DNA from 3 places in the Sinorhizobium sp. NFACC03 genome. Region 2 is predicted to be linked to each of the others. Evidence: riboswitches for the same ligand, from Rfam matches in the RefSeq annotation. Region 2 holds a riboswitch; each other region holds the start of a gene.

Region 1 (6,608 bases), on a different contig from region 2:
ACGCCGTCAGCCTGCAATTGCGCGGCGAAGTCGGCAACCGGCACGGCCTGATAGGAGATCGGGCGTTTGGCCGCGGCAGCGATCTCGGTCACGGCTTCAGCGAAGGTCATCAGCCGCGGGCCGGTCAGAGAATAGACCTTGCCGACATGATCATCGTCGAGAAGCGCTTCAACCGCGACGTCGGCGATGTCGTCGCAGCTGACGAAAGGCTCGGTGACTGTATCCACGGGCAGGAAGACCGAACCGCTTAGAACTCCCTCTGCCAGGAAGCCTTCGTTGAAGTTTTCGAAGAACCAGCTCCCCCGAATGATCGTCCAGTCGGCGCCGGAGGCCTGCAGCGCGCGCTCGGCCGCTTCCGCCTCGTCCTCGCCGCGCCCCGACAGAAGCACCAGCCGCCTGATGCCCGCGCCGACGGCAAGGTTTGAGAACTTGCGGATGGTCTCGACAGAGCCCGGCACCGCCAGATCGGGCTGGTAGCAGACATAGATGCGATCGACATTTTCGAGCACAGGCGCCCAGGTCGCCTCGTCCGTCCAGTCGAAGGACGGTGATGCCGAACGGGCGCCGATGCGCACCGCAACACCCCGCTCTTGAAGGCGCTCAGCCACCCGCCGCCCCGTCTTGCCGGTACCGCCCAAAACCAGTGTGACTTTCTGAGACATCGTTTCCTCCTAAGGTTCATCAACAAACATGAGCATCTCTCACATTTGCAAATGTGATAAATCCTCGTATTTTAAGAGTCAAGCCAAAATGTGAGCATCACTCATGATTACAGAAACAAGCCCATCCGCGGTCCCCGCCGAAGACGAGACTGCGCTGCGCCGGACACCCAGCCAGAAACGCAGCCGCGAGCGCGTCGAACAAATCCTTGCCTGCGCGACGGCGCTCATTCAGGAAAAGGGCAGCGACGCCATGCGGATGAGCGAAGTCGCTGAAAAGGCTGGAATTTCGATCGGCTCGCTCTACCAGTACTTCCCTGACAAGGCGGCGATCGTGCGCACGCTGGCCGAGCGCTACAATGCCGTGTGCAACGAGTGCATCGCTGCCGAACTTGCCAAGGTCACATCACTCGCGGAACTACGCGACGCCTTCTGTGTGCTGTTCGACATCTACTACGACATGTTCCTGGCCGAGCCCGTCATGCGCGACATCTGGTCGGCAATGCAGGCCGACAAGGCGCTGCGCGAGATCGATCTTCTGCAAAGCCGCGCCGGCGGAAAACTGCTTGCCGATGTCTGGGCCCGGCTTGTGCCCGAAACCCCGCGCGAAACCATCGACAGTGCCGCTTTCCTGATCATGCATCTCGGCGATTGCACCATGCGGCTTGCGGTGTCGGTCGATCGCGCCGAGGGCGACCGCATCGTCGAGGCCTATAAACGCATGATCATCCGCGATTTTGTCGCGGATGGACCGGGCGGCGGCGCAAGTCCAATTGACATATTAGGGGTGCGATCCTAATCATCAGAGATCGATTGGTTCCCGGGACACGAACGTGTTTCGGGAGTAAACGGGAACGTGACGGATGGACCCATGCTGGGCATTCACATCACGGCCGACCCCGCGACTGTAGAGCGACGTCGATCTGCCATTCCGGAGCGATCCGGAAGAAGCCACTGGAAGAGACCACGAGAGGGTGGTCGATCTGGGAAGGCGAGGCTGATCCAGGGCTTCCCGCCCAGCGCCGTGAGCCAGGAAACCTGCCACTCGATACGGGCATAGGGCCCACACCGGGAATTTCCCGATGCCATCACGGAGGTTGTCATGGCTACGTCTACTGTTTCGAGCATTCCGCTCTCCCTCAGCGATCGTCTGACCGCTGGCGTCATCGCGCTTTTCATCGGCGCATTCCTCGTCTTCGGTGCCGGCCTTGCCAATTCGGCCGTGCTGCACGACACCGCGCACGACACCCGCCACTCCTACGGCTTCCCCTGCCACTAAGACGATGTTCCGGAACGTAACTCACGTTCCGCATCGAAGTGTCTGCGGACATGAACGCATCCGGCCTGTGCCGGATGTCGGTGTTTGTGCATGCCGGTTTCGTCCGGCGCGCAACGGCCATCCGCATGGCAGAACGGGAAGGCTTGCAAACCACGCCGCAGCGCGTGGCTTTTGCCGTTATCGAGGGACTTCAAGATGATTGTCAGAACGCTTCTGGCCGCGATCGTGGCTGGACTGATTGCCGGTGTCTTCATGACCGGCGCCCAGGAATTTCGGGTAACCCCGCTGATCCTGCATGCGGAGGAATTCGAAGGCGAGGCTCCGGCCGCAACCGAACAGCCCGCTGCACAGCCTGGAACGACGCAACCCGCCGCCGAGGGCCATGACCAGCATTCGTCGCTGAAGGCGGTCTCACCGCTTTCCGCCATGCTCGATGCCCTGTCGCCGATCACGCCAGCCTATGCGCATGAGGGCGAACACGAGGAAGGCGGCATCATGTTCGGTATGAGCCGGTTCTCCGGCACACTCATTGCCAACCTCGTCACCGGCTCCGGCTTCGGCCTGCTCCTGGCCGGCGTCAGCCTGGTGATCGGTTACCCGATCACGCTCCGGAACGGCGCGCTCTGGGGCGCCTGCGGCTGGCTCGCCGTGCACATGCTGCCGGCAATCGGCCTGCCGCCGGAACTGCCGGGTTTCCCGGCCGCCGAACTCGGCGACCGCCAGACCTGGTGGCTGGCAACCGTCGCCCTCTCCGCAGTCGGTCTCTATCTCGTCGTCCTGCGCGAGGAGATCGTCTCCAAGGTCGCAGGCCTGGTGCTGATCGCAGCACCCCATGTCTACGGCGCGCCGCAGCCGGTCGATATTACGAGCAACGTTCCGGCCGTACTCGGCGCCGAGTTTGCGGTTGCCGCACTCGCCACCACGCTCGCCTTCTGGATCGTGCTTGGCGTCGTCTCCGGCTTCATCAACGAGCGTTTCGCGAGAGCAAACTGATCCGGCCGATCACGCCCCCCATGGGCACCTGAACAAACGACGGCGGGGTTCAGGCTCCGCCGTTTTGCATGAGATGCGCGGCCAGCCGCGCGCGGCGATCGTCCGGCTCCAGCAGGACGCAGGTATCGCAGAAGCTGCTACCCTCCGTTTGGAAGTAGAGGCAACAGCCGCAACGGATCCGATATTGGCGCGACAGTTGCGCGCCGCTTGCCGGATCGACCGCGGAGATCTCCTCGTAGCAGAGCTCTTCCGAGAACAACCGCGAGCCCCGCCGCTTGACGATCGCAAGCGCCTCGGCCATGCCGCGCGCCTCGTCACCGATCGCGCGACCGATCTCCAGGAACGCTCCGGCAAGGGAATCCGCTGCCAGCCGCCACTGCGCCCCGGAAGAAAGCCCGGTGCGCTTTTTCAGGACCGCGATGACCGGCGCCAGATGGGCCGTGAAGCCGCGCTCGAAAGCGCTGATGCCTTCGGCATGCTGCGGCCCTTCCGCCACACCGAGGCGGAAATGATAACGCTTGCCGGCAACTTCCCGATCTTGGTGAAGGCGGGTCCACTCTTCGAAGCGAAGCCCGGCGATCTGCGCCTGAAGACCCGCGCCAAGATAGAGCGCGCCGAGAACCACACTCAGCTGGCGGCTGTAGAAGGCGATCAGATGTGCCGCCCGAATCCGGTCCGTCATGCCGATTGCGAAAAAGTCCTGATAGGCAAGGCTCTGCTCGATCCCGGTCCCACCAGCGGCCCAGAAGGCGGCTGGTGCGCTGAAGGCACTGTCCGCCGGCCCGAGCGAGACACCGGCGTCGGGGAACTGCGCGTGCAACCGCTCGACCACTGCCAGCGCCTGCGGCGGATATCCCTCGACCGTCCGCGCCATCCGCTGGTGATTTCTCGAATTCATGCCGTCTCCGTCGCCAGCCAGCCGCCCTCATATCCCGCGCGCTCAAGACCGCGCCGGATCGCCGGCAGGCTGCGTGTCAGCTCCCAGACGAAGCCGCTCCGCCAATTCTCGATCATCATCACGACGAGCCCCTGGTCAAGGCCGACGACACGCTCGTCGATCCAACCCGCAGGCCCCTCGCCAGCAAGGCTCGGATTGAACCCGCCCGGAAAGCGCCCTTCCTTCAGAAGCCCGGGATAGCCGGCCGCGACATGGCCGAGGGCCGATAGGGACGCATCCGGATCGAAAGGCAGACAGGCCGCCGCTGCCCAGGGCACGAGCGTGCCGTCATCCGGACCGAAGGGTGCGCCGCGGTTGACGTAGCCCAAGAGCCGCTGCCAGCGTCCGTCCTTGAGGCGCAGCCGGCCGCGTGGCGCATGGCAGGCACTGAGCCCCCAGAGATGTTGGCCATAGCCGGCGAAACGGCCCGAGTTTCGCCGCGCATGGTCGCGCTGCAACGCAATGGCGCGCTGGGTATTCTCGAAATAATCCGTCCCCCTCTCGCGCGTCGGCCGATCGCCGAGACCGCGAAGGTCAAGCCAGGCCTGCGGGAACAGGTGGATGAACAGCGGCGCCGCATGGAGGTGAGGCCCGCCATCAACCGCGATCCAGTCGTAGCCCTCCGTAAAGGCGGTGTAGTGCTCCGGCTCGATCGCATGATCGGGCGCCCCGAGCGCCAGCACATAGAGCAACAGCGCCTCGCTGTATCCCCGCCAGCGATGCTTCAGGAACCGGCCGGGCGGGCGCCAGCCCATCGTCAGTGTGTCACTCCGGTTCAACGCCCAGCGCCAGTCGACCCGCGCATAGAGCCTTTCGGCCAGCGTGCGGATCTCGCATTCCCCCGTGTCCTCGCCGGAGAAAAAGGCGGAAGCGGTCAGGCATCCGGCGATCAGCAGCGCCGTGTCGACGGTCGAGAGTTCGCTGCGCCAGGTGCGCTCGCCGGTCCGCATATCGAGAAAGTGATAGTAGAAGCCGCGATAGCCGCTCGCCCGCTGGTCGCGCGACTGCGGGCTCTCGGCCAGGAAGCGCAGCGTGGTCAACACCCGCCCGATCGCCTCGCGGCGCGAAATCCACCCGCGCTCGACGCCGATGGGATAACAGGAAAGGCCGAAACCGGTCGCCGCAATACTCGACGGCGCGACCGGCAGCGACGTGTCCGCGATCAATCCGGTGGCCGGATCGGCGTGATCGAGGAAGTATCCGAACGCCGCCTTCTGCAGGCCATCAGTTTGAAATAGCTCGGCATTTTCCGTCTGTTTCAGCATTCCGCCCTTCCGGACCCTGGCCCCAGTCATACGTCCTTTTGGGCTAACGCCGGCAAATCACTCTTTGTTGAAGGCCAGCTACACCCAAATAGTCGCCGAAATCCAATCCTGTGTTACATTCTTCTAATCTGACCGCGCGCAATGACTGGTTGAAGCGATGTTGAGCGTGTTGGCGTTGATCCTCTCATTGAGTGGTGGCCCGAGCCCATCGACCGCCGCGTCGACGGATGTCGATGTCGAACTGATCCTGGCCGTCGACATGTCCGGCTCGATGGATCTGGACGAGGCGCGCATCCAGCGCGCCGGTTACGTGGAGGCGCTCCGGCACCGCGATTTCCTCGATGCGGTCGCAAGCGGGCAACTGGGCAAGATCGCCATCGGCTATTTCGAATGGGCCGGAACGGTTAACGAATCCTCCGTCGTCGCCTGGCAAGTGATCGCCACCGCCGCCGACGCCGATGCCTTTGCCAAGCTGATCGAGGCGCGACCGGTCGGTACCCGGCGCGGTACGTCGATTTCGAATGCGATCACCTACGGTACGATGCTGATCGATTCGAACGCCTTCAACGGCATACGCCGGGTCATCGACGTTTCCGGCGACGGCCCGAACAATATCGGCCCGCCAGTCATTCCCGCCCGCGAGACGGCGGTCGCCCGCGGCATCACCATCAACGGGCTTGCGATCCTCATCCGCCCCTCGGTTTCGACCGGCCCGCTCGACCAGTACTACGCCGAATGCGTCATCGGCGGTCCCGGGTCCTTCGTGCTGCCGGTGCACGAGCCTGAGGATTTTTCGATCGCAATTCGCCAGAAGCTGGTGCTCGAGGTCAGCGGTCTGCCGCCGCCCACCGTCCGCCTGGCCGATGCCCTTCCGGCATCCGACTGCCTGATCGGCGAGAAGCTCAGGCCCGGCTTCCTCGACCGCGTCTATCCCGAACTCGACAAATAGCCCCTCGCCGCCCCTACAGCGCCGCGCGTCTTATCAGGCGCACAATGGTCGCTGTAGCACTTTGAAGCGCTGCATGTTTTGTCCTTAAACCGGGTACGATTTAAGGAAACATGCAGTTGTCGGCGCGCAACCCATGCGCGTCAGATTGTCGTTTCCCTTCGCTTCGCCCGGCGATAAGATGAGCCGTTATTTCGCGGATCGATTCATGTCCTTGACCACCACGCCTCCACTGGCCGACATGGCCACAGACACCGCCGCCGACACTGGCAGTCAGCATATCCGCGACACGTTGCGCGATGCGATCGTCGAGCGGCGGCTCGCCCCCGGCACCAAGCTTTCCGAAAGCGATGTCGGCGAACTCTTCAATGTCAGCCGCACGCTGGTGCGCGCCGCCCTGCAGGCGCTCTCCTATGAAGGGCTCGTCAGCGTCGAGAAGAACCGCGGCGCCTTCGTCGCCCACCCCTCGATCGACGAGGCGCGCCAGATCTTCGCGACCCGCCGGCTGATCGAACCCGGCGTCGTTCGT
Region 2 (6,608 bases):
CGGTCTTGTCGCCGATGCGCAGACACCGGTTGGGTTCAACGGCCAGCTGCTGGTCGTCGGCGGCAGCGCCGGCATCGCCTTCGCGCCGCGCCATGGTTTGACCGCGCGTGCCTTGCTGCTGGCGGCAGATGAGGCGCTCTATCTTGCCAAGCGACGTGGCCGCAACCGCGTCGAGACCGCTGACGATACGGTGCTGCCGGGTGAAACCACCGGCGAGCAGCCAACCGCCGGGCCAAGCGGCCTGGGCGATTTTTCTACTCCGGTACGTTATAGAGCGTGATGACCACCACGGCCGAAAGCTGAGGGCCGACTGCGGCGGACGGCACGCGGCCGTAAAGCATGATGGTGCGGAAGGCCGTGCGCGCGTCGGTCTTCAGGTCGTGATGCAGGACGAAATGAATGCGCCGCGCGCGCAGCAGCGCCAGATTGTCATCGTCGAGATCATGGGCGATGTAGAGTGCGCAGTTGCGGTTGAGGCGATCGAAGGCTGCCAGCACCGAGCGGTTGCCGCCGCCGATCGAATAGGCGGCATTGATGTCGGGGTTGGCGGCGAGCGCTGCGTCCGCCAGCGCGCCGGTTTCGCTATCGCGACCATGCCCCTCGCTGATCTCGACGATCCTGATTGTCGGATAGTGCTGACGCAGCACTCGGCGAAAGCCGATCTCCCGCTCTTCCTCGCCGCGGAAGCGGCCGCTGGATAGCGTCACGAGGACCGTGGCCGCGGCACCTGCAAAGCGTTCGCCAATCAGATAGGCAGCCGTTTCTCCGGCCGCCCGGTTGTCGGCGCCCGCATAGGCGGTGCGCTGGGAGTTGGGAAGGTCGGTCGCCAGCGTCACGACGGGAATGCCGCCTGTCTCGAAGCGTGCGACGGCGCCAACGATCTCGGGCACATCCGGCGCCTTCAATACCAGCCCGTCGGTTCCGCGCAGGCGGATGCGGCCGAGCAGTTGCACGATGTCCTGCGGCCGCATGGTCTCGGCGAAGTGAAAACGGCAGCGAAAGCTCGTCGGCGCCAGTGTCATGGCTTCGCTTTCAAAGGCCCGTCGTACCGCATCGGTAAAGCGCTCCGGCGCCTCCATGACGATATCGATCGCGAACTTGCGGCCTTGAATGTCGAGTCCCGCCTGCTGCTTCTCCAGTTCCTCGATGGCTGCGCGAACCCTGGCGACGGTCTGGCGGCGGACACCCGGGCGCTCGTTGAGTACGCGATCGACCGTCGCGGTGCTGAGACCGGCCTGAAAGGCGATGTCCTTGACCAGAAAGGGATGGGCCACCGCCGCTGCTCTCCTGATGGATTTTTGATGGATTCCTGCTCTATATCATGTTTTGCCGCCGCCTATAGTCGTGCCCATCAAGATGTTCCGGAGGAGGAAACGCGATGAAGACCGACAACAGGGCGAGGCAGCGGATCGAGCGCATCTGCCGAAGCGGCCTGCGATATCGAGGCGTTCCGGGCGGAGGTCGAGCGCCGGACCAGCCTGGCCGACTATCCCTATGCTTCGAGCTGCGACCAGAACGTGTTGATCTACAACAGCGACGAGCTGATTGCCGCCTGCGGCGATGCAGAAACGCGGCGGGCGGTGCTTGCCGAAATCTGTGAGGCGCTGGCGACCGGCCCGGGTGTGGCGGTGTTCAAGCGCGCCTTTGCCGATACCGCCGCGGTGGATGTCGCGAGCACCGTCTTCGACGAGATCATCGAGGAGCAGCATCGCAGCAACAGCGGCGGCGGCGACCACTTCGCCAAGCCTGGCGCCAATGATCGCATCTGGAACTCGCTGGAAAAGCACTGCCTGAAGGCGCCGGCGAATTTTGCCGCCTACTACGGCAATGCCATCATTGCGCTTGTCAGCGAAGCCTGGCTTGGGCCGAATTACCAGATGACGGCGCAGGTGAACCGCGTCAATCCGGGCGGCGCGGCACAATCGGCGCACCGGGACTACCATCTCGGCTTCCAGACCGCCGCGGTGATCGAGCGCTATCCAGCGCATGTCCACAAGCTCTCGCCGGTGCTGACGCTGCAGGGCGCGGTCGCCCACTGCGACATGCCGCTTGAAAGCGGGCCGACCCTGTTCCTGCCCTATAGCCAGACCTATGTGCCGGGTTATCTGGCGCTCAATCGGCCCGAGTTCCGAGCCTATTTCGACGAGCACCATGTCCAGCTCCCGCTCGAAAAGGGCGATGTCGTCTTCTTCAATCCGGCGCTCTTCCACGCGGCCGGCAACAACCGCTCCACCGACATCCGCCGCGTGGCGAACCTGCTGCAGGTGTCCTCGGCCTTTGGCCGGACAATGGAAACGGTCGATCGACTGACGATGAGCGCGACGCTCTATCCGGCGTTGAAGGTTTTGCTTGGCGGGGGCAAACTGACCAATGCAGAAGCGGCCAATGCCATCGCGTCCTGCGCCGAGGGCTATTCCTTCCCAACCAATCTCGACCGCGATCCGCCGCTTGGCGGGCTGGCGCCAAAGACCCAGGCGCAGTTGATGCGCGAGGCGCTTGCCGCGGGAGCAAGCGAGCAGGATTTTCGGGCCTCACTCGACGCGCAGGCGAAGCGCAAGCTGAGTTGGGTCAGTCTCACAATTGACAGGCTCCCGGCGCATTTCGCTCGGGAGCCGTAGCTGTTTCACATCATCATTTGCGAGGGAGGAACTCGATGAACGGACAGATGCAAGGCAAGGTCGCCATCGTCACCGGCGGCACGCAAGGGCTGGGCGCAACGATCGCCGGCCTATTCGCCGAACGCGGTGCGGCGGGCATCGTCATTTGTGGGCGCAATGCCGCCAAGGGGCGGGCGAAGGCCGAGCAAATCGGCAAGGCCAGCGCCGCGAAAGTGGTCTATGTCGAGGCCGATCTTGAAAAGGTGGACGACGCGCGCAAGGTCGTTGCCGCCTGCGATGCGGAATTCGGTCGGGTCGATGCGCTGGTCAATGCCGCCGCCATCACCGATCGCGGCACGATCCTGGACACGACACCGGAACTCTTCGACCGGATGTTCGCCATCAATGTGCGGGCGCCGTTCTTCCTGATGCAGGAGACGGTGAAGGTGATGCGGCGCGAGCGAACGGAAGGCACCATCGTCAATATCGGCTCGATGTCGGCAATGGCCGGGCAGCCCTTCATTGCGGCCTATTGCTCGTCGAAAGGCGCTCTGGAGACGCTGACCAAGAACACTGCCTATGCGCTTCTGCGCAACCGCATCCGCGTCAACGGCCTGAATATCGGCTGGATGGCTTCCGAAGGCGAGGACCGCATCCAGCGCGAATTTCACGGCGCTGCCGCGGATTGGCTCGAAAAGGCGGCCGCCAGCCAACCCTTCGGCAGGCTCGTCGATCCGGCCGAGGTGGCGCGAGCCTGCGCCTACCTGTCTTCGGCGGAATCCGGGCTGATGACCGGATCGGTGATCTGCTTCGACCAATCGGTCTGGGGCGGCTATGACGGTTCGCCCCATCCGGTGGCGCCGCTCTAGATCACGATGATTTTGGGTCGGATCGATCCAAAATCATAAACGTGATCGGTCCTTAGAAGTTAGAGCGGAATGCGGGCGGAAAACTGCGTGCACTTTTCCTCATCCCGCTCTGACGGGCGCTTGTCTTTCGCTAGTGGCTGTGCCCTTATGACGCCGTCAGGTGCCCGCGCAAGCGGGAGAATCGGGAATCCGGTGTCATTCCGGAACGTGCCCAACGCTGTGACGGGGACAGTCGCCTCTACAAGTGCCTTGAATTGATTCAAGGTTTTGCCACTGGATCTTAAATCGATCTGGGAAGGTGAGGCGACCGGTTGAACCGAAGTCAGAAGACCGGCCTGGCGAGATAGACCGAACCCCGCGCGGACGGCGGGAGGTTTTCGCATTGTTGGGGATCGAACGATGCTGACTGAACCGAAGGGCGGCCTTGCGGCTGCCGGTGCCTTCTCGCTGGATGAGCGGGAGGCTGTCTACCGCGCTATCGAAACACGCCGCGACGTGCGCGACGAATTCTTGGCAGAACCTCTTCCCGACGATCTGGTGAAACGCCTGCTTACGGCGGCGCACAGTGCACCGTCGGTTGGCTTCATGCAGCCCTGGAATTTCGTACTGGTGCGGGGGGCAGAAACGCGCGAGCGCGTCTGGCAGGCGTTTCGTCGCGCCAATGATGAGGCGGCGCTGATGTTCGAGGTAGAGCAGCAGACCAAATACCGCTCGCTGAAACTCGAAGGCATTCGCAAGGCACCGCTCAGCATTTGCGTCACCTGTGACCGCACGCGCGGCGGCGCCGTCGTTCTCGGCCGCACGCACAATCCGCAGATGGATGTCTATTCGACGGTTTGCGCCGTGCAAAACCTGTGGCTTGCGGCCCGCGCCGAAGGAGTTGGCGTCGGCTGGGTCAGCATCTTTCACGAGGCCGAGATCAAGGCGATCCTCGGCATTCCCGATCATATCGAGATCGTCGCCTGGCTCTGCCTCGGTTATGTCGATCGCCTTTACCAGCAGCCCGAACTGGCGGTGAAGGGATGGCGGCAACGCCTGCCGCTGGAAGAGCTGGTGTTTGAGGAAGGCTGGGGGAACTGCGGCGAGAGTTCCTAAAACCCGTCTCGCAAAAGTGCGCAGCGGTTTTGCGATAACGACGTGCGAAGTATCAAAAACTTAAAGTGCAATGAGCGAATCTAAAAGATCGCGACGCGCTTTAAGGCGGCGCCAGGATCAGTTCTGGACCGGTTGATAGGCCGGTCCCTTCGGGTGCTTCAGGTCGATCGAGGTTTCTTCCTGCGGCAGGAAGGTCGGGCCGACGACGCGCACCTTGCTCTTGGACGGGTCGTAGGGCCGCTCCTCGGCCGGCGCCTTGGCGGTCGTGGTGTCCGCCGGTTTCTTGGTTTCGATCACGACGATGGACGACTGATCGTCGCCGATCTTGGTGCCGGTCGTCTTCGGCGAGGTTGCGGCAGTCTGCGGTATCTGGCAGCCGCACATGCCAGGCTTGCTGATGCCGCGGGTGCGATAGGCAAACGCATTGGGCATTTCGGTATAGGGTAGCCCGGTCACGGCCGAGACCATCTGTTCGCTCTCTTCCGTGTTGATATCGTGGAAGTAGAGTTCCGTTTCGGCGCCAGGGCAGCGCGCCCGGCAGGCCTGTTCGTCACGCGGGAAGTCGGCCGGCGTCGCATCCGAGGAGATCGGGAAGAAGGCGCCGTCGCAGGTGCGCACGCACATGGTCCGCAACGTTCCGCGGTAATAGCCATCCTGCGGCGCATAACTGTCTTCGTTATGCCCGAGCATCGGCCCGTAGGCGTCCTCAGGTGGCAGGTCGGCAATGATGTTGCGGTGCGTTTCGGGCTCTTCGGGCTCGACGCTGGCGAACTCCTCGCTGTCGCTGTAGCAGCCGTTGATTTCAAGCGCGGCAAGGATGCGGCGGCGGCTGTCTTCGCTGCCGCCGGCGAAGATCTGCTCGCGCTCCGACTTCAGCATGCGCAGATTGTCTTCCATCTCGGCGATGAGGCTGTCGAGCTCCCCGCAGCTGTCGGGGTCGCCGCCATCGTAGGTGACGACGCTGCCGCCACCGCAGCCCGCGCGGCGGCGGTCGTTCTTCGCCCGGCGCAGCTCGATATTCTGTCGTGAGATGGCGCTGGCATAGTCCCGGGCATCCGCAGTGGTGGCGACCATGTCGGGCAGTTGCGCAAGCCGGGTATTCAGCCGGTCGCACACGGTCGATGCCAGCGAAGGATCGGCACCGACCAGGGCCAGCGGCACAAGCACCACAGCGACGTGTTTCAAGCGCGGGAACACGGGCGAAGTCTCTTCCTGATGCCGCATGATGCCGGCCTTCTGATATGGGCGGCTGCCAGCGGCAATTCCTGTTTCACCTCCATCATAGAGCTTGTCGGTGATCGTGCAACGACAAGCGGCGGTTTGCGTTAACGGCTCCGGCCGGCGATGGCATTCAAGCGGCGCGGGCGGTTTCGAGCGACATCGGGCGTTCGAGAACGGTGCCTTCGATGGCGGCAATGGCCTTCATGCGCTGAAGCAGGTCGTTAGTCACTTCCCAGGCGACGGCAACGGCGAAGACCGAGCCGATGCGATGGGGTTCGGCAATGCGCTCGCCCGGGCATCCCATGCGGCGGAACATGCGCTCCAGGAACACGTCGGTGACCGTGACGATGTGGCTGATGCCGGAGGCGAGACCGAGTTCGCCGACACCGCACATCAACTCGGCGGCGGCGATCGTCACCTGATTGGAGGCGCGGTCCTGCGAAATCTCGGGCTCGATGCAGAAGCGGCTCGATTCCCACACCGAGGCGCTGCGGATTTCCGGATTGTCGCCGAGCAGGATCGGGAAGGTATCGTCCAGCATGTTGGGGCCGAGCGTCGGCAGCAGCCTCAGCGAGCCACGCAGCCGGCCGTCGGGAGCGTAGGATAGCACGTAGAGCGGGTTCGCCGTGTCGTAGTTGTCGATTTCCCATGCGCCGTCCGTCTGAACGTCCCACTTCAGGAAGTCGTGGAAGACGCGCTTGCGCAGCCGGAACATGTCGTCGACGGCCTGCGGGTGCTGTGCTCGGGTCTTTCCGTTCAGGATCCTGATCATCTTTTTCTCCATCCTTGTCTTGGGATGGGCGGATGCTGTCAGGCTGGCGGCGGT
Region 3 (6,608 bases), on a different contig from region 2:
GGGGTGATGCCGGAGCCGGCGGAGATAAACAGGTACTTTTCGCCGGGATGACGGACGAAGCTGAAATCGCCGAGCGGGCCAAAAGCCCGGAGCTTCATGCCCGGCTTCAGGTGATCGAACATCCAGCGGGTGCCGATGCTGTCGGCCTGCGCCTTGACCGTCACGGCGATCGAAAGCGGGCGAGACGGTGTCGACGACAGGGTGTAGGTGCGCATGACCGGATCGTCGGCGACCGGCAATTCGAGGGTGACGAACTGCCCGGGCAGATAACGAAACCAGGCGGGCTTCTCCGCACGGAAGGTGAAGGTCATGACATCGGCGGTCTCGACGACGGCCGATGTGCATTCGAGCATCTGCTGCCGATCGATCCAGACATGCAGTTCGTCGAAATGATGGAAGGAGGACGCCATCTGCATATCAGGCGACCTTTGAGAGCGGAGCCGCATCGCCCTGCAGGCGCTGCTCCATGAACTTGCAGTACCATTCGACGAACTGCATCACGCCGCCCTCGTGCTCCGGCGAATACGGACCGGGCTCATAGGCCGGCGAGCGGATGCCGAAGGCATTTTCCTCGACGATCTGGCGATCCTGGTCGTTGGTCTCGGTCCAGACATGAGTCAGATCCTCGAGCGTGTAGTCGACACCTTCGACCGCGTCCTTGTGGACCAGCCACTTCGTTGTCACCTGCGTGAGTTCCGGCCCGAGCGGCAACACGCGGAAGGTGATGGCGTGATCCGAAAGCACGTGGTTCCAGGTCGTCGGGTAGTGGAACATCAGGAGCGTGCCGATCTGCTTCTGCCTGACATCGGCCGACAGCGCCCTTTTTACGGCGGGCGCACCCGACATGGTGTAGCTTTCGGCATTATCGACCAGCGGCATGCGCGCGGCGCGGAACTGGCCGGTCGGCGACATCCGGAACTCGCTCGGCAGGCCCTCGGCCTCGCACTTCGCCCAATGGGCGGCAATCACCGGATCGTCCTTGGCGCCCTGCACCCCGGTCGCGGTCGGCGCTTCCGGATAGGTCCGGCAGAGTTCGGGGTGATTGGCGGCGCAGTGGTAGCACTCGCGGTTGTTCTCCCAGACGAGCTTCCAGTTGCCCTTTTCGATGATGGTGCTTTCGAAGGCGACCTTGGTCTCTCCCAGCCGGTGCGGCGCGAGGTAGGGGAATGCCAGCTCGCGGAAGGCGGCGAAATCCGCCGGCGTCTCCGACAGGTTGATGAAGATGTAGCCGCCGACCGTTTCGCAATGGATCTGCTTCAGGCTGTGGGCTGCCTTGTCGAAGTCTTCACCCATCTGGCGTGCGAAGAGCAGCGAGCCGTCGAGCTCGTAGGTCCATTGATGATAGGGACAGACGAGCTTTGCCGAAGAGCCCTTGTGCTGCGTGCAGACGCGGGAGCCGCGGTGGCGGCAGGAGTTGTGGAGCGCGCGGATCGTGCCCTGGCGATCGCGGGTGATGACGACCGGATAGTCGCCGACCTGGACGGTGAAATAGTTGCCGGCCCGCGGGATTTCGCAATCGTGGCCGATGAACAGCCAATCCCGATACCAGATGTTTTCCAGGTCCTGCCGGTAATAGTCGGGGTCGATGTAGAAGGCCCGATCGAGGCTGTAGCCGTCACGCCGGCCCTTCAGCTTGCGAAGCATATCGGTCTTGGTATCCATGTCCTGTCCTCATGCGCCATGTTTCGGAGAGGCAGGACAGGAACCCGCATGGGCGCACGCCCATGCGTTTTAGGCTCCGATCCGGCTGCCCGCCGCAACCCGTTACGGTTATGTCTGTCAAGGCTGGTTTCCGGGCTCAGGAGCCGTCCTTCGAAGGACCAGCCCGGCGCCTTCCCGGACGGAAAACCGTCCAGTGGCCTTTTGCCGAGGCTTTCGCTCCACCACCGTTGCGGGGGCAGCGCCGGGATTTGACCGGCTTCCCAATTATCCGCCTTCCCCTTTGGAAGACGACACCTTGAGTAAGGATATGTAAGCGCGGAAGGCGCCTCGGCAGGCGCCGGATAGCGACATTCAATTCCAGAATGACGACACGATCGAAACCGCCTTTTGGAAACGGATGCGAGAATTTTTCACTTTATAAACATATAGATAGATCAAAAATTGGGCAGATGCCGTCTTTTGTGACTGACATGACGCAGACACAGGAAGGCTTCGCCCGTTTGCGACATTCCCATGAATGTGCAGGGGCATCTTCCGCGAACGAAAGGAAATCCTTCATTAACCATAAGCCACTAGGCTTGCCGGCGGACGAAGATGTCCGGCAGGCAGATGGCACACTGACGATCATGGCAAAGTTCAGATATTACGACGCTGCGGCCGAGAAGCCGCCGGCGGTCATGCCGAAGACGGCCGTTCATACCGAGTTTCTGCGCACCGGCAGGATCAACCGCCGGCAATGGCTGCCGAGCGAGCGACGGTATCTGAGCTACGAAGAAGTCGCGGACAGGACCGGCAAGAAGCTCGCGACCGCCGGTGACACGACGCACAAGCGGATCAACGGCTTTCATGCCTCGATCCAGTTTCCCAAGCTGATTTTTCACCGCACGCTCGTCGGCAAGCCGCATCTCGGCTATTGCCATGTGACGGCGGCGCGGACGGCGGTCACGCCTTCCAAGGACATCACCTGGTCGTTCTACTTCGCCAATTTCTTCAGCGACCTTGGTGATGAGACACATTTCTTCGACCGTATCCAGAGCGGCTATTCCCGCATGTATTTCGCGGTCGCGATCGAGCCGAACGCCGAAGACGGACAGATGGTCATCAACCGCAACGTCCGCGACAACGGGCTCCTCTTCCGCACGGACGACCCCAAGGTTGCTCTCAAGAACGTGCTGATGCTGGGTGCCCGGGACTCCGCGCTGCGCCGCATTATCCGCAGTCTCTGAGGCAGCAACCGAACGCCCCCAAAAAAATCGTTCTGTTTTCCCGGCACGTCCGTTAAGGAAGCGTCGGAAAGGAAACGGCATGGCAGAGATCATCGACACAGGCAGGGAACCGGACCGCGCGATCGAACGCGCCTGCGCCGTTCTTGCCGAAGGCGAACCGGTCGCGATTCCCACCGAAACCGTCTATGGCCTTGCCGCCGACGCCACCAATCCCGATGCGATCAGCCGCATCTACGAGATGAAGGGCCGGCCGCGCTTCAATCCGCTGATCTCGCATGTCTCCGACATGGCGATGGCCGAGGCCCATGTGCGCTTCGACCCGATTTCCCGACGCCTGGCGGAAACCTTCTGGCCCGGACCCCTGACGCTGATCTTGCCGCAGCGGCCCGATAGCAGCGTGCATGCGCTGGCCTCGGCCGGCCTCGACACGCTTGGCATCCGCATGCCCGACGGCTTTTCGCGCCGGGTGATCGCCCGCTTCGGGCGGCCGCTCGCAGCGCCCAGCGCCAACACCTCGGGCAAGATCAGCCCGACCAGTGCGGTCCATGTCGATGCGGATCTCGGCGAAAAGCTGAAACTGATCCTCGACGCAGGCCCGGCCGAAATCGGCTTGGAGTCCACGATCATCAAGGTCGATGGCGACGAGATCCGGCTGCTCCGCCCCGGCGGCCTCGATGCCGCAGAAATCGAGCGCCTGCTCGATCGTCCGGTGATCCGACCGGAAACGGCGGGAGCAACGATCGAGGCGCCGGGCATGCTGGCCTCCCACTACGCGCCCGGCGCGGCCGTCAGGCTCGATGTTGCCGATGTGCGTGCGGGCGAGGCCTTGATCCGCTACGGCGGCGGCCGGATCGCCGGCGAGGAACAGGCGGCCATCGTTCTCGATCTCAGCCCGACCGGAAATCTTCACGAAGCGGCAGCCAATCTCTTCGACTACATGAAGCGGGCCGACGCCAGCGGCGCTGCGACGATCGCCTTCGGGCCGATCCCGTCGGAAGGATTGGGAGAAGCGATCATCGACCGGCTGCAGCGTGCGGCGGCGCCGCGAGGGTGAGATCGCGTGCGGCTTCTCCTCCGCACCCCGCCCTCACCGGACGGCCGCGATTGCGGTTATGATCGCAGCCGATAGGAACCGAGGATCGTGTCTTCAGTTCGACCGATCCGATAGCGCGCTCAAGCGCAGTGCGAAGGCAGACTCATGACGACCCTTCCCTCTCCTGAACTCATCGCCTCCTTCGTCGAGATCGTCGGCAGCGCCAATGCGCTCACCGCCGAAGCGGACAAGGCGCGCTATCTCGTCGAATCCCGCGGGCTCTTTCGCGGCACGACGCCGATGGTGCTTCGCCCCGGTTCGGTCGACGAAGTCTCTCGCATCATGAAACTCGCCAGCGCGACCCGCACCGCGATCGTACCGCAGGGCGGCAACACCGGCCACGTGGCCGGACAGATCCCGCGGGAAGGCAAAGCGGACATCGTGCTTTCGCTCGAACGGCTGAACCGGATTCGCGACGTGGATCCGGTCGGCAACGTGATCGTCGCGGACGCCGGATGCATTCTCGCCGACATCCAGAAGGCGGCGGACGATCACAATCGCCTGTTCCCGCTGTCGCTCGGATCGGAAGGCTCCGCGCGTATCGGCGGCAATGTCTCCACCAATGCCGGCGGCACGGCGGTGCTCGCCTATGGCAACATGCGCCAGCTCTGCCTCGGCCTCGAGGTCGTGTTGCCAACCGGCGAAATTTGGGACGGGCTGCGCCGGCTGAAGAAGGACAATACCGGCTACGACCTGCGCGACCTCTTCATCGGCGCCGAGGGCACGCTCGGCGTCATCACCGGCGCGGTGCTCAAGCTATTCCCGAAACCGCTTGGACATCAGGTAGCCTTCGCCGGTGTCGGCAGTGTGGAGCATGCGCTCGCTCTCTTCGAAAAGGCCGCCAGCCTTTGCGGGCCGGCGCTGACCGGCTTCGAGCTGATGCCGCGCCTCGGCGTCGAATTCACGACGAAACATATTCCCGGCGTTCGCGACCCGATGGACACCGTCCATCCTTGGTACGCGCTGATCGACATCTCGACCTCGGATTCGGCCGAAAGCGCCGAGCGCATAGTCAACGACCTCCTGGAACAGGGCTTTGCCGCCGGTCTCGTCGAAAACGCCGTGATCGCCGCCAACGAGACGCAAGGCAAGGCGCTGTGGCATATGCGCGAAAGCATGTCGCCGGCGCAGAAACCCGAGGGCGGCTCGATCAAGCACGACGTCTCAGTGCCCGTTTCCAGCATTCCTGCCTTTATGAAGGAGGCGGACGCCGCCGTCATGAAGGCGATCCCAGGCGCGCGCATCTGCTCTTTCGGCCACATGGGCGACGGCAACATCCACTACAACATTTCGCAGCCGGTCGGCGCCGACAAGCAGGCCTTCCTCGATCGCTGGCGCGAGATCAACGCGATCGTGCACGGTATCGTTCTGAGATATAACGGCTCGATCTCGGCCGAACACGGCATAGGCCAGCTGAAGCGCGACGAGCTCGCAGAAATCCGCGCACCGATCGAGATCGAGCTGATGCAACGGATCAAGCACGCCTTCGATCCGGCGGGCATCATGAACCCTGACAAGGTGCTGCGCGCCGACCGGTGAAGCGGGCAGTCTTCTGCGGCAGGCTTAAGCACCTGCCGCAAAGGGCTCGCTGCACTTCAGGCGACCCGCGTCAGCGACCGCCTGCGCGCAACTGCGAAAGAGACAGGAGCGTCTCGGCGCTGACGCCGCCTCCGCCGCTACCGCTGAGGATCGCCAGCCCCGGTGAGACGTCCGTGTTGTTTTCGACGTCATAAAGTGCCGTGAACCGCTGCAGGAGCTTCTCGAGCTTCGCGGGATCCTGCAGATCCTTGATGTTGACGACGCGCTCGATATAGGCGGCCTGCGCCTCGATCTTGGCGTTCTGCAGCCCCTCCGGCATGCTGTAGGCCGTCTTGATAACCTGGAACAGGGCGGTCTCGGCCAGGATGTCGTAAGCCGTGTTGATCTCCGGGGCCTTGCGCTTGAAATAGAGCGCCAGGCGAACGCCGCCGTTGTCGGCGCCTTCGGACTCCTCGAGCGACTGATTGAGATAGAGGTCGACCGTGGTGATCAATCCGCGCCGGGTCTGGATCTGGCCGGCCTCGCCCCGGACGATCTTGCCGTCTGTGTCGAAGTTGAAGGAGGCGACGATCCCGCGGTACTTCAGCCCGTTCGGATCGGTATTGATGAAGCTCTTGGGATCGTCCAGGTTGGACGTGAACATGTCCTTGAGGTATTCGGTCTTGACCGTTCCCGGATCGATGCCGGACCCGACGAGCACGAAATCGACCAGCCGCCGGTTCGCCAGGAAGGCGTCGAGCGTCTCGATCTTCTCGATCTCGGCCGTGTAGTACTTGGCTTCCTCCTGCGCCTTGACCTTGGCGACCTTCTTCTCTTCATCCGTGCCGAACCGGGACTTGGCGATCACATAGGCCTTGGCCGTATTCATGATGTCGGCTTCGCTCTGTGCGAGCTTTGGTGCGCCGAGCGTGCCGTCCGGATTGAAGTTGAATGCCTTTACCAGCTTGACGTAGCGCTCATCGCGCAGCGTGTTGGCATAGCTTCTGGGATCGTTGAGGTCGCTGGTCAGAATCCGCTTCAGCGTTCGGCTGCTCAGATCCTCATTCTCGAGGCCGAAAGCACGCAGCATGAATTTCTTCATGTCGTTG

Evidence for each region. Region 2 has a riboswitch for cobalamin ahead of bluB (5,6-dimethylbenzimidazole synthase). Riboswitches for the same ligand answer to the same signal wherever they lie in the genome.
Region 1: it holds a riboswitch for cobalamin, as region 2 does, so the genes downstream of both, BLU35_RS21305 (CbtB domain-containing protein) here and bluB (5,6-dimethylbenzimidazole synthase) in region 2, are expected to answer to the same signal.
Region 3: it holds a riboswitch for cobalamin, as region 2 does, so the genes downstream of both, BLU35_RS02395 (aromatic ring-hydroxylating oxygenase subunit alpha) here and bluB (5,6-dimethylbenzimidazole synthase) in region 2, are expected to answer to the same signal.

The regions. Positions count from the first base shown of each region.
Region 1 covers NZ_FMXF01000018.1:14,331-20,938, reverse strand. Annotated here, with positions in the region: gene BLU35_RS21315 (NAD(P)H-binding protein) at 1-662, opposite strand, end outside; gene BLU35_RS21310 (TetR/AcrR family transcriptional regulator) at 766-1,458, shown strand; cobalamin riboswitch at 1,457-1,719, shown strand; gene BLU35_RS21305 (CbtB domain-containing protein) at 1,762-1,938, shown strand; gene BLU35_RS21300 (CbtA family protein) at 2,134-2,931, shown strand; gene BLU35_RS21295 (ferric iron reductase) at 2,981-3,829, opposite strand; gene BLU35_RS21290 (glucoamylase family protein) at 3,826-5,133, opposite strand; gene BLU35_RS21285 (DUF1194 domain-containing protein) at 5,291-6,082, shown strand; gene BLU35_RS21275 (GntR family transcriptional regulator) at 6,288-6,608, shown strand, end outside.
Region 2 covers NZ_FMXF01000005.1:120,388-126,995, forward strand. Annotated here, with positions in the region: gene BLU35_RS10285 (GGDEF domain-containing protein) at 1-280, shown strand, start outside; gene BLU35_RS10290 (LacI family DNA-binding transcriptional regulator) at 255-1,274, opposite strand; partial or broken gene BLU35_RS10295 (phytanoyl-CoA dioxygenase family protein) at 1,379-2,618, shown strand; gene BLU35_RS10300 (SDR family oxidoreductase) at 2,654-3,466, shown strand; cobalamin riboswitch at 3,608-3,819, shown strand; gene bluB (5,6-dimethylbenzimidazole synthase) at 3,866-4,561, shown strand; gene BLU35_RS10310 (DUF2865 domain-containing protein) at 4,679-5,785, opposite strand; gene BLU35_RS10315 (acyl-homoserine-lactone synthase) at 5,913-6,554, opposite strand.
Region 3 covers NZ_FMXF01000001.1:493,033-499,640, reverse strand. Annotated here, with positions in the region: gene BLU35_RS02400 (FAD-binding oxidoreductase) at 1-416, opposite strand, end outside; gene BLU35_RS02395 (aromatic ring-hydroxylating oxygenase subunit alpha) at 418-1,662, opposite strand; cobalamin riboswitch at 1,767-1,975, opposite strand; gene BLU35_RS02390 (DUF6656 family protein) at 2,289-2,888, shown strand; gene BLU35_RS02385 (L-threonylcarbamoyladenylate synthase) at 2,968-3,942, shown strand; gene BLU35_RS02380 (FAD-binding oxidoreductase) at 4,087-5,520, shown strand; gene BLU35_RS02375 (DUF1217 domain-containing protein) at 5,591-6,608, opposite strand, start outside.